DNA from 2 places in the Agrobacterium sp. genome. Region 2 is predicted to be linked to the other one. Evidence: riboswitches for the same ligand, from Rfam matches in the RefSeq annotation. Region 2 holds a riboswitch; the other holds the start of a gene.

What was found. Region 2 has a riboswitch for S-adenosylmethionine ahead of AC5I5B_RS13550 (O-succinylhomoserine sulfhydrylase). Riboswitches for the same ligand answer to the same signal wherever they lie in the genome.
Region 1: it holds a riboswitch for S-adenosylmethionine, as region 2 does, so the genes downstream of both, metA (homoserine O-acetyltransferase MetA) here and AC5I5B_RS13550 (O-succinylhomoserine sulfhydrylase) in region 2, are expected to answer to the same signal.

What each region holds. Positions count from the first base shown of each region.
Region 1 covers NZ_JCABZP010000016.1:192,857-198,221, reverse strand. The annotation lists gene AC5I5B_RS20230 (ABC-F family ATP-binding cassette domain-containing protein) at 76-1,902, opposite strand; gene AC5I5B_RS20225 (thiamine diphosphokinase) at 1,907-2,560, opposite strand; SAM riboswitch at 2,651-2,727, shown strand; gene metA (homoserine O-acetyltransferase MetA) at 2,811-3,737, shown strand; gene AC5I5B_RS20215 (aldose epimerase family protein) at 3,914-4,933, shown strand; gene mtgA (monofunctional biosynthetic peptidoglycan transglycosylase) at 4,949-5,365, opposite strand, start outside.
Region 2 covers NZ_JCABZP010000014.1:374,850-380,214, reverse strand. The annotation lists gene AC5I5B_RS13575 (hypothetical protein) at 148-441, opposite strand; gene aqpZ (aquaporin Z) at 494-1,219, opposite strand; gene AC5I5B_RS13565 (RNA 2'-phosphotransferase) at 1,373-1,921, opposite strand; tRNA gene AC5I5B_RS13560 (tRNA-Gly) at 1,980-2,053, opposite strand; gene AC5I5B_RS13555 (2'-deoxycytidine 5'-triphosphate deaminase) at 2,109-3,206, opposite strand; SAM riboswitch at 3,280-3,358, shown strand; gene AC5I5B_RS13550 (O-succinylhomoserine sulfhydrylase) at 3,402-4,586, shown strand; gene apaG (Co2+/Mg2+ efflux facilitator ApaG/CorD) at 4,820-5,212, shown strand; gene AC5I5B_RS13540 (Hsp33 family molecular chaperone) at 5,266-5,365, opposite strand, start outside.

The DNA.
Region 1 (5,365 bases), on a different contig from region 2:
ACCAGCATAGAACGGCAATTCCGCTTTTCTGTCAAAGACCGAAGGAGGGTCGATCAAACGAGGGGCCTGCGGCCTTCAGCCTTCCAGTTCCTCGCGCAGCATCTCCAGCTCCAGCCATTCTTCTTCCATGGTCTCGAGCTTTTCACGCAGCTTCGTCATTTCCTTCGCCAGCGTGTTGAAAGTGGCCGGATCCTTGGTGAAGAGATTAGGATCAGCCATGCGCTCCTCGCGCTTGGCGATTTCGCCTTGCGCCTTTTCCATCTCCTTCGGAAGATTTTCGAGCGCGAATTTCTGCTTGAAGGAAAGCTTGCCCTTGGCCTTTGAAGGATCCTGCGACGCGGAGGCCGAAGGTGCGGCCTTCGCTTTTTCCTGCTTCTCAGCCTTGCGTTTTTCTTCCGCAGCACCCTTGCGCTGCGCCATCATGTCCGAATAGCCACCGGCATATTCGATCCATCGCCCATCCGGCTGGTCCGGATTGACCGGGGCGATGGTGGAGGTGACGGTGCGGTCAAGGAAATCGCGGTCGTGGCTGACGAGAATGACCGTGCCGGAAAATCCAGCGACGATTTCCTGCAAAAGATCGAGCGTTTCGATATCGAGATCGTTGGTCGGCTCGTCGAGGATCAGAAGATTGGTCGGCCGCGCCAGGATGCGTGCCAGAATAAGGCGCGCGCGCTCGCCGCCGGAAAGGTTGCGGATCGGCGTACGGGCCTGTTCCGGCTGGAACAGGAAATCCTTCATATAGCCCGTCACATGCTTCAATTCGCCGTTGACCAGCAGGTTTTCGCCGCGACCATCGGTCAGATAATGCGCGAGCGTATCGTTGGGATTGAGATCCTCACGCTTCTGGTCGAGCGTCGCGATCTCCAGATTGGTGCCGAGCTTCACCATACCGCTATCGGGCTCAAGCTGGCCGGTGAGCATCTTCAGAAGCGTGGTTTTACCGGCGCCATTGGGGCCGACGAAACCGATACAATCCCCGCGATGGACACGCAGCGAAAACGGCGCGACGATCACGCGCTCGCCGTAAGCCTTGGTGATGGCCTCGGCCTCGATGACCAGTTTGCCGGATTCGCGCCCTTCGGTGACGGTCGCCTGCACCGTGCCCTGCGGCCCCTTGTGGCCACGATATTCCGCGCGCATGGCCTGAAGCTCACCGACGCGGCGCATGTTACGCTTGCGCCTCGCGGTCACGCCATAACGCATCCAGTGTTCTTCGCGTTCGATGGCCTTGCCGAGCTTGTGCTGCTCCAGCTCTTCCTCTTCCAGCACCTTGTCGCGCCATTCCTCGAAATGGGCAAAGCCGCGATTAAGACGGCGGGACTGGCCACGATCGAGCCAGACGGTCGAAGTCGAGACTTTTTCGAGAAAACGGCGGTCGTGCGAAATCAGCACCAGCGCGCTGCGCGTCTGCTGCAAATCGCTCTCAAGCCATTCGATGGTCGGCAGATCCAGATGGTTGGTGGGTTCGTCGAGCATCAGGATATCAGGTTCCGGCGCCATCACGCGGGCAAGGGCCGCACGTCGCGCCTCACCGCCGGAAAGGCTTGCCGGATGTTCCTGCCCCGTGAGGCCGAGATGTTCAAGAAGATAGGTGACGCGATAGGGATCGTCGCCGGGTCCGAGCCCAGCCTCGGCATAGGCCTGCACGGTGTCGTAACCGTTGAAATCCGGCGCCTGTTCCAGATAACGGATGGTCGCGGACGGATGCCGGAAAACCTCACCCGACTGCGCTTCAACGAGACCCGCAGCGATCTTCATCAGCGTCGACTTGCCCGAACCGTTGCGCCCGACAAGGCAGATGCGATCGCCCGGCTCTACCTGGAGATTGGCGCCATCGAGCAGCGGGGTCACGCCGAAGGTCAGCTTGATGTCATCGAGTTTCAAAATTGGGGGTGCCAAGGTGTCAGGCTCCGGTCAGATCATAAGGGCGGGCGAGCACGATGGCTTTTCCGCTTTTCAGCGAGAAATGCACGGGGCCGCCATTCGCGACATTGGAAATAGTGCGGGAGGAGCCGAAAGCAAGCGCGAAATCCTTCAGCGGATAACGCACATTGCCGATATCAAGCCCCGCAAGGGCGGTAAATCCGGCAACAGAAAACAGCGAAGCGGGCGGCAGATCGACATCCAGCAAACCGGGAAGCAGCGGCCGGGCCTCTTCTTCACCTGACGTCAGCGTAACGTCGATACCACGTTCGGCCAGCGCCACCGCGTAAAGAAGGTGCTGCAGCGCATGGTCGCTTCTCTCGCCTCCAAGCGCACCGACAAGCACCAGCGAATGCGCTCCACGGGAGAGAGCTTCCGATACCGCGATCTCGCCATCCGTCACCGCCTTTGCGGCCGGGTACGGCTGCCGCGCCACATCTGGCCAGGCGTCCAGCAACTCTTTGCTGGCGGAATCGAAATCCCCGACCCACAGCTCCGGCGCAAGGCCAAGCGGCCGGGCATGGCGCATGCCGCCATCGGCCGCAATCACACGGCTATCCGCGACCGCCTCTTTCAGACGATCGGTCACCGTGACATCGCCGCCAAGCAGAATGGTGAAACGCTCTTTATCCATGCCCTGCCTTACCGCACCTCGGCCAAAAATGGAAAGCCGAAACCCCGATGAAATCAGCCTATATTGATTTTCGCCGGCTTCGGGATTATGAAACGCCTCAGTGGTGATTTGCCGACCGGCTTGCAGCCACTTTAAAGAAGTCGCTAAAGGGTCGAGGAAAAAGGCAATTTCCTGGGACCGGTCGCGATTTCGCTGCCGGTTTTTTTGTTTTCGCAACGTTCTTTACGTGATCCGGAAAAGAGAGTTCGACATGCCGATCAAGATTCCCGATACGCTTCCCGCTTTTGAGACCCTCGTTCACGAGGGCGTGCGGGTCATGACCGAAACGGCTGCTATCCGGCAGGATATCCGCCCGCTCCAGATCGGGCTTCTCAACCTCATGCCGAACAAGATCAAGACGGAAATCCAGATGGCACGCCTCGTCGGCGCTTCGCCGCTGCAGGTGGAACTGTCGCTGGTGCGGATCGGCGGCCATCGCGCCAAGAACACGCCGGAAGAGCATCTCCTGTCCTTCTACGAGACGTGGGAGGAAGTGCGCCACCGCAAGTTTGATGGTTTCATCATTACCGGCGCCCCCGTGGAGACGCTGGCCTATGAAGACGTGACCTACTGGAACGAAATGCAGAAGATTTTCGAATGGACGCAGACCAATGTCCATTCGACGCTGAATGTCTGCTGGGGGGCGATGGCCGCCATCTATCATTTCCATGGCGTGCCGAAGCACGAACTGAAGGAAAAGGCTTTCGGGGTCTATCGTCACCGCAATCTTTGCCCCTCGTCGATCTACCTGAACGGCTTTTCGGATGATTTCCAGGTTCCTGTCTCGCGCTGGACTGAAGTACGCCGCGCCGATATCGAAAAACATCCGAGACTCGAAATCCTGATGGAGTCAGAGGAAATGGGCGTTTGTCTGGTGCATGAGAAGGAGGGCAACCGGCTCTATATGTTCAACCATGTCGAATATGATTCGACGTCGCTTTCGGATGAGTATTTCCGGGACGCGAATGCCGGCGTGCCCATCAAGCTGCCGCATGACTATTTTCCGCACAACGACCCGGAACTTGCCCCGCTCAACCGCTGGCGCAGCCATGCCCATCTGTTTTTCGGCAACTGGATCAACGAGATATACCAGACGACGCCCTATGATCTAGAAGCCATCGGGCAACTGGCCGCTTAAAGCGCGTCGCGTTTGGTCAAACGCATGCGACGCGCTTTCTTCTTTGTTTTAAGCATGTCTTTGTCCCAAAACCGCAGGACACTTTTGGGAGACATGCTTTGAATTGCGGGATTGCGAATTGCCGGAAAATGACGCAACGTCCGCCGGCAATTCATGGCAACCGGGAGAATGATGTTATGGGCGACGCGGCGGCACGGGAGAATTTCGGTTTCACGGCGACCGGCGAAAAAGTCGAACGCGTCACCATCTCGAAAGGCGGGCTGACGGCCAAGGTCATCACCTGGGGTGCCGTCATTCAGGATCTGCGTCTTGAGGGCCACCAGCCGCCGCTCGTGCTCGGCTTCGACAAGTTCGAGGATTACAAATATTCCTCCTATTTCGGCGCCACCCCCGGCCGCAACGCCAACCGTATCGGTGACGGCCGGTTCTCGATCGACGGGCACGAATACCAGCTGGAACTGAACGAAAAGGGCGTAACCCATCTGCATGGCGGCAGCGACGGCATGGGCAAACGCAACTGGATGCTGATGGAACATGGCGAAAGCCATGCGATTCTGCAGATAATCGATCCCGATGGCCGCGCCGGTTATCCGGGCAATTGCACGGTCACGGCCACCTATACGATCCTCGACGGCGGTGTGCTTTCGGTGGTCTATGAAACGGTGACCGACAAGCCGACCATCGCCAATGTCTGCCAGCATTCCTATTTCAATCTCGATGGGGCAGATACCGCACTTGGGCATGAGATCAGCATCGCTGCTGACTTCTACCTGCCCACCAACGACAAGCAGATACCGACGGGCGAAATCCGCTCCGTCGAAGGAACCGTGTTCGACCTTCGCCAGACAACACCGATGCGGCGCAAGGAGAATGGCGAGCAGGTCCTCTACGACCATAATTTCTGCCTTTCGCCCGAACGTCGCGCCAAGCGCAAGGTCGCCCGCGCCTATTCGCCGGCCTCCGATATCGCTCTTGAGGTTCACACCACCGAACCCGGTGTACAGCTTTATTCGGCCTTTAAACTGGACGTCCCGGTTCCCGGCCTCGATGGCCGTCACTACGGCCCCTTTGCGGGTTTCTGCCTGGAAACGCAGATTTGGCCAGACGCCGTCAATCACCCGGATTTTCCGCATGCAATCCTGCGGCCGGGCGAAACGCTGCGTCAGGAAACCGACTATATTTTCAAGAAAGGCTGAACCAGCGCGCTAGGGTCAGTCCAGCACGCAGCCGACATAGCCGCCGGAGGCGCGGGCGCGACGCTCGATAAGGCCGGCAAGCCGTTGCAATCCGCGTCCCGGCTTGCTGGCGACGCGGTCGATGGGATTAGGTAGTGAAACAGCCAGCAGCGCCGCCTGGCGGGAACTGAGCTTTGCGGCCGGCACCTTGAAATGGTGCTGTGCTGCGGCCTCAATGCCGTAGATGCCAGGTCCCCATTCGGCAACGTTGAGATAAATCTCCATCATCCGTTTTTTGGACCAGACGAAATCGGCGGCGATCGCCAGCGGCAATTCCAGCCCCTTGCGCAGGAAAGAGCGGCCGTTCCAGAGGAACAGGTTCTTGGCCGTCTGCATCGGAATGGTGCTCGCGCCACGGGTGGAGGCCCCGTCGAGCGCATTGCTGACCACGGA
Region 2 (5,365 bases):
CATGGTTTCAGCGACATGCTGTTATCCGCAAATCCGCTTCAGGCCTTGCATTACCGGTGTCATCAATAATAGAAGCCAATGCCTTGCCGAACGAAGCTCCTCCTTCGGCAAGGTCCGTCATTTCATCCTGAAGGCGACCGAACCGCTCTACTTGGCAACGAGCTTGTTCTTGATCAGGCCGACGATGATCTGCACGATCAGACCACCGACACCGCCGCCAACGAGCTGACCGGCAAGAGCGCCGATATCCACGCCGCCAGCTGCTGCACCTCCGGCCGCGCCAAGCAGCGATCCGAGCACGGTTCCGCCGCCGAGGCCGCCAATGGCGCCGGCAATCAGGTTGCCGAGCGAACCAAGATCGGAGTCCTTCACTATCTTTCCACCGGCCGTGCCGCCTACCGCACCGCCAACGATTTGGGCCAATATCGAAGCAAGATCCATGTCATCCTCCTCAGTCGTTTCCTCGACCATTCGAGGAAACAAAGCCTCTTATTCATGTCTGCGCAGGTTGAACCGAACCGGTGTGGCCGGCCTTCTCTTCCTCGCCGAAAATTTTCCAGATCACGGCCCCGATGGCGCCGCCAAGGATCGGAGCGAGCCAGAACAGCCAGAGCTGCTGCAGCGCCCATCCGCCGACGAACAGCGCCTGTCCTGTCGAGCGGGCCGGATTGACGGATGTGTTGGTGACCGGAATGGAAATCAGATGAATAAGGGTAAGGGCAAGACCGATGGCGATCGGCGCGAAGCCGGCCGGAACCCTGCCATGCGTCGAGCCCAGAATGACGATAAGAAAAAATGCCGTCAGAATGACTTCGATCAGCAGCGCCGATACGAGAGAATATCCGCCCGGCGAATGTTCGCCATAACCATTGGCGGCAAAACCGCCAATGTCAGCCCCTGCCTTGCCGGTGAGGATGACATAAAGCGCCGCAGCCGCGACGATCGCCCCCAGAACCTGCGCCACGATATAAGGCACGAGGCTTGCCGCCGGGAATTTACCGGCAACCGTGAGGCCAACTGAAACAGCCGGATTGAAGTGACCGCCTGAAATGCCGCCAACCGCGTAGGCCATGGTCAGAACCGTCAGACCAAAAGCGAAAGCGACACCAAGGAAGCCGATGCCGAGTTCGGGAAAGGCGGCGGCAAAAACCGCGCTGCCGCATCCTCCGAATACGAGCCAAAAGGTTCCCAGAAATTCCGAAAGAAGTTTGCGACTCATAACACTTTCCCTATGTTACGACTGCATCAACTATTACGTGCAATTTAATCGTAGTCAAGCTAAATTGTGTACTACTCCCAAAAGCCGGCTCCACGACGATCCGGCCAAGACCGTATCCCACCATTTCAGGCTGTTCCGCGGAAAATAGTGGCTTCAGCCCACCTCTTCCGGCAGCCCCGGAAGAGAGCCCGGCTCTATCTCATTCGTGAGCCAGACACCATTTTTGGCCTGAAAGAAACGATGGCCTCCCTGATGCAGCGCCAGGGCGGAGATCGTCAGAATAACAGGTTTTCCGTGCCTTTCTCCAACTCTTCTCGCTGTTTCTTTATCAGCGGAGAGATGGACATATTGCCGGTTCTGCGGGAGCAATCCCTTTTCCCTGATGCTGCCGAGAAAACGGGTGGCTGTGCCGTGATAGAGCAAAACGGGTGGCTTTACAGGCTCGAGACCGAGATCCACCACCACCGAATGGCCCTGATTGGCCCGGATGAATTGCCCATCGGCAGAAATGGCGAACCGCTTCTTGTCGCTGGTATCGACAATCTCAAGCAGCAACTCATGCGTAAGGGGAATATCGGCTCTTGCTATCAACTCGTCGATATTGGCCCACCCTTCCGCGTCGAGTTCGATACTGATCGCATCCGGTTTGTGACGAAGGACATAGCTTAGAAATTTACTGATCTCGCTGAGGGACTGCGCCATCGGGATGCTGCTTTCTCTTATGACCTTTAATATTCCGGCACATGGATCGCGGCATCGCTGGAGCGGGTGAAGGGAATCGAACCCTCGTATTCAGCTTGGGAAGCTGCTGCTCTACCATTGAGCTACACCCGCGCGCGCATAAGACATCGGATAGTTCGCAGCGGGTGTCAAGCACCCGCCGGGTTCGTTATTCCGCGCGAAAATGCTTGGAGAGCTTCAGTCCCTGCGCCTGATAGTTGGAGCCGAGGCCGCTGCCATAGAGGCCTTCCGGTTTTTCCAGCATATGCTCGTAAACAAGCCGGCCAACGATCTGCCCGTGTTCCAGAATGAAGGGCACTTCGTGGCTGCGCACTTCGAGCACGGCGCGGCTGCCCGTGCCGCCGGCCTCGGCATGGCCGAAGCCCGGATCGAAGAAGCCGGCGTAATGCACACGGAACTCGCCCACCAACGGGTCGAAGGGCGTCATTTCAGCCGCGTAAAGCGGCGGAACGTGGACAGCTTCGCGTGAGACGAGAATATAGAATTCATCCGGGTCGAGGATCAATTCGGCGCGGCCGCGTGCGTAGAGCGGTTCCCAGAAATCGAGAACGTCGTGCTGGGCCTTCTTGTCGACATCCACCACCGCCGTGTGATGTTTGCCGCGATAACCGATCAGCCCGTTTTCACCGAAACCCTTGAGGTCGATCGAAAGCGCGATGCCGCCGCCGGTCACGTTGGGCGTGTCGCTTGCGACCAGCATTTCCGTCTCGTGCAGCTTCAGCAGTTCACTTTCGTTGAGCAGCGAATGGCCAATGCGGAAGCGGATCTGCGACAGGCGTGAGCCCCGGCGCACCACGATGGGGAATGTGCGCGGGCTGATTTCCAGATAAAGCGGGCCGGCATAACCGGCCGGTATCTTGTCGAATTCCTGCGCATTATCGGTCATCACGCGGGTGAAGATATCGAGACGGCCGGTCGAGCTTTTCGGATTGGCCGAGGCAGACATGTCCGCCGGCAACGCAAGGCTTTCCATCAAGGGAACGATATAAACGCAACCGGTTTCCAGCACCGCGCCCTGGGTGAGGTCGATCTCGTGCAGACTGAGACGATTGAGCTTGTCGAGGACGTGGGTTCCGGGGCCGGGCATGAAACTGGCGCGCACGCGATAGGCCTTCGAGCCGAGCCTGAGATCAAGGCTGGCGGGCTGCACCTGATCAGCATCGAGATCGGCCTCGCTCTTCAGCTTGCCGCCTGCAAACAGCGCCTTGATCGCGCCATCCGCCAAAATGCCCGTGGTTCTCGTCATGGTCATCATTCCTTTTTACGGCGACAAAACCAAAAGGAAAGCATTGACGCAAGCCGGTAACGGCAGTATGGCAAGCTTATCCCGTGGTGATTTGGCCGGTCGGCTTGCAGCCACGTTAAACAAGTGGCTAAAAAGACCGGGTGCTAGGAACCGGTCTGCTTTTGCGGCCGGTTTTTTTGTTTTGAAGGTGATCACATGAGCAATAAATGGCGCCCGGCAACCCAGCTCGTTCACGGCGGTACGCTACGCTCCCCTTACGGTGAAACGTCGGAAGCGATCTATCTGACCCAGGGTTTCGTATACGAAAACTCCGAAGCAGCCGAAGCGCGCTTCAAGGGTGAAACGGACGGGTTCATCTACGCCCGTTATGCGAGCCCTACCAACGACATGTTCGAAAAGCGCATGTGCCTGCTGGAAGGCGCTGAAGACGCCCGCGCACTTGCGTCGGGCATGGCCGCCGTCACCGCCGCCATCATGTGCCAGCTGCGCGCCGGCGACCATATCGTTGCTGCCCGCGCCCTTTTCGGCTCCTGCCGCTGGGTGGTCGAAACGCTCGCGCCGAAATACGGCATCGAATGCACGCTGATCGACGGTCGCGATCTCGGCAATTGGGAAAAGGCGATCCAGCCCAACACCAAACTGTTCTTCCTCGAAAGCCCGACCAATCCGACGCTCGAAGTGGTGGATATTGCCGGCGTGGCAAAGCTCGCCAACCAGATCGGCGCCAAGGTGGTGGTCGACAACGTCTTTGCGACGCCGCTTTTCCAGAAGCCGCTCGAACTCGGCGCCCATATCGTTGTTTATTCGGCCACCAAACATATTGACGGTCAGGGCCGCTGCCTCGGTGGCGTGATCCTTTCCGACAAGAAGTGGATCGAAGAAGAGCTGCAGGATTATTTCCGCCATACCGGCCCGGCCATGTCGCCGTTCAATGCCTGGACGCTACTGAAAGGCATCGAGACCCTGCCGCTGCGTGTGAAACAGCAGACGGCCAATGCCGGCAAAATCGCCGATTTTCTCGCCGATAACGGCAAGGTCGCCAAGGTCATCTATCCCGGCCGCGCCGACCATCCGCAGGCCGACATCATCGCACGGCAGATGTCCGGCGGTTCGACGCTGGTGGCCTTCGAACTGAAGGGTGGCAAGGAAGCGGCCTTCAAGCTGCAGAACGCGTTGGAAATCGTGAAGATTTCCAACAATCTCGGCGACGCCAAGAGCCTTATCACCCATCCCGGCACGACGACGCACAAGAACCTCTCCGACGAGGCGCGTGCTGAACTCGGTATTTCCGGCGGCACCCTGCGCCTTTCCTGCGGCATCGAGGATACCGACGATCTGCTGGAAGATCTGGCGAAGGGTCTGGCGGCCGTTTCGGCCTGAAAATTCAATCAGCAAATCGCCATGGCCTGACCGCGTGTCGGGCCATGGTTCGCCGGTGCGGTCCGAAAAGACCCTATCAGGCAACCAATATTTACCTTTCCCGTTATCCCTAACGGTGGAAAGCAGCGCAACAGGAGATGCCCCCTGCCCGTCAAGTCATTCATTTTCTTGACGATAGCCAGAACCTATAGTGTAGGATGTGGCGGCAGGCATAATATCGAGGTGTGGCGCGTATGTATCGTGCTCTGACAAGGGATATCGAGGTAACGGTCGACCCGTATTATCTCGAGGAACAATCCGACCCGGATGACGATCGTTACGTCTGGGGCTACAAAGTCGTGATCGCGAACAACTCCGATATTCCGGTTACCCTCGTCAATCGCTATTGGCACATCACCGATCAGAACGGACAGGTCGATGAGGTCTATGGGCCTGGCGTCGTGGGTGAGAAGCCACATCTTAAACCCGGCGACAGCTACGAATATTCCTCCGGTTGCCCGCTGGACACACCTTCGGGCCTGATGTTCGGCCACTATGAAATGGAAACGGAAAATGGCGAGGTGTTCAACGTCACCATACCCGCCTTTTCGCTGGATTCACCGGGCCTGATGCGGGTTCTGAACTAACCACTCGCCCGGCAATGAAAAAGCCGCACCCTTTGTGGGGCACGGCTCTCTATTCAGGCATTTTCAAATTCGCTGACATCGTAGCGATAGGTGGTGGAGCAGAACTCGCAGGTCACGGCAATGGCGCCGTCTTCCTCGCTCGCCTTGATCTCT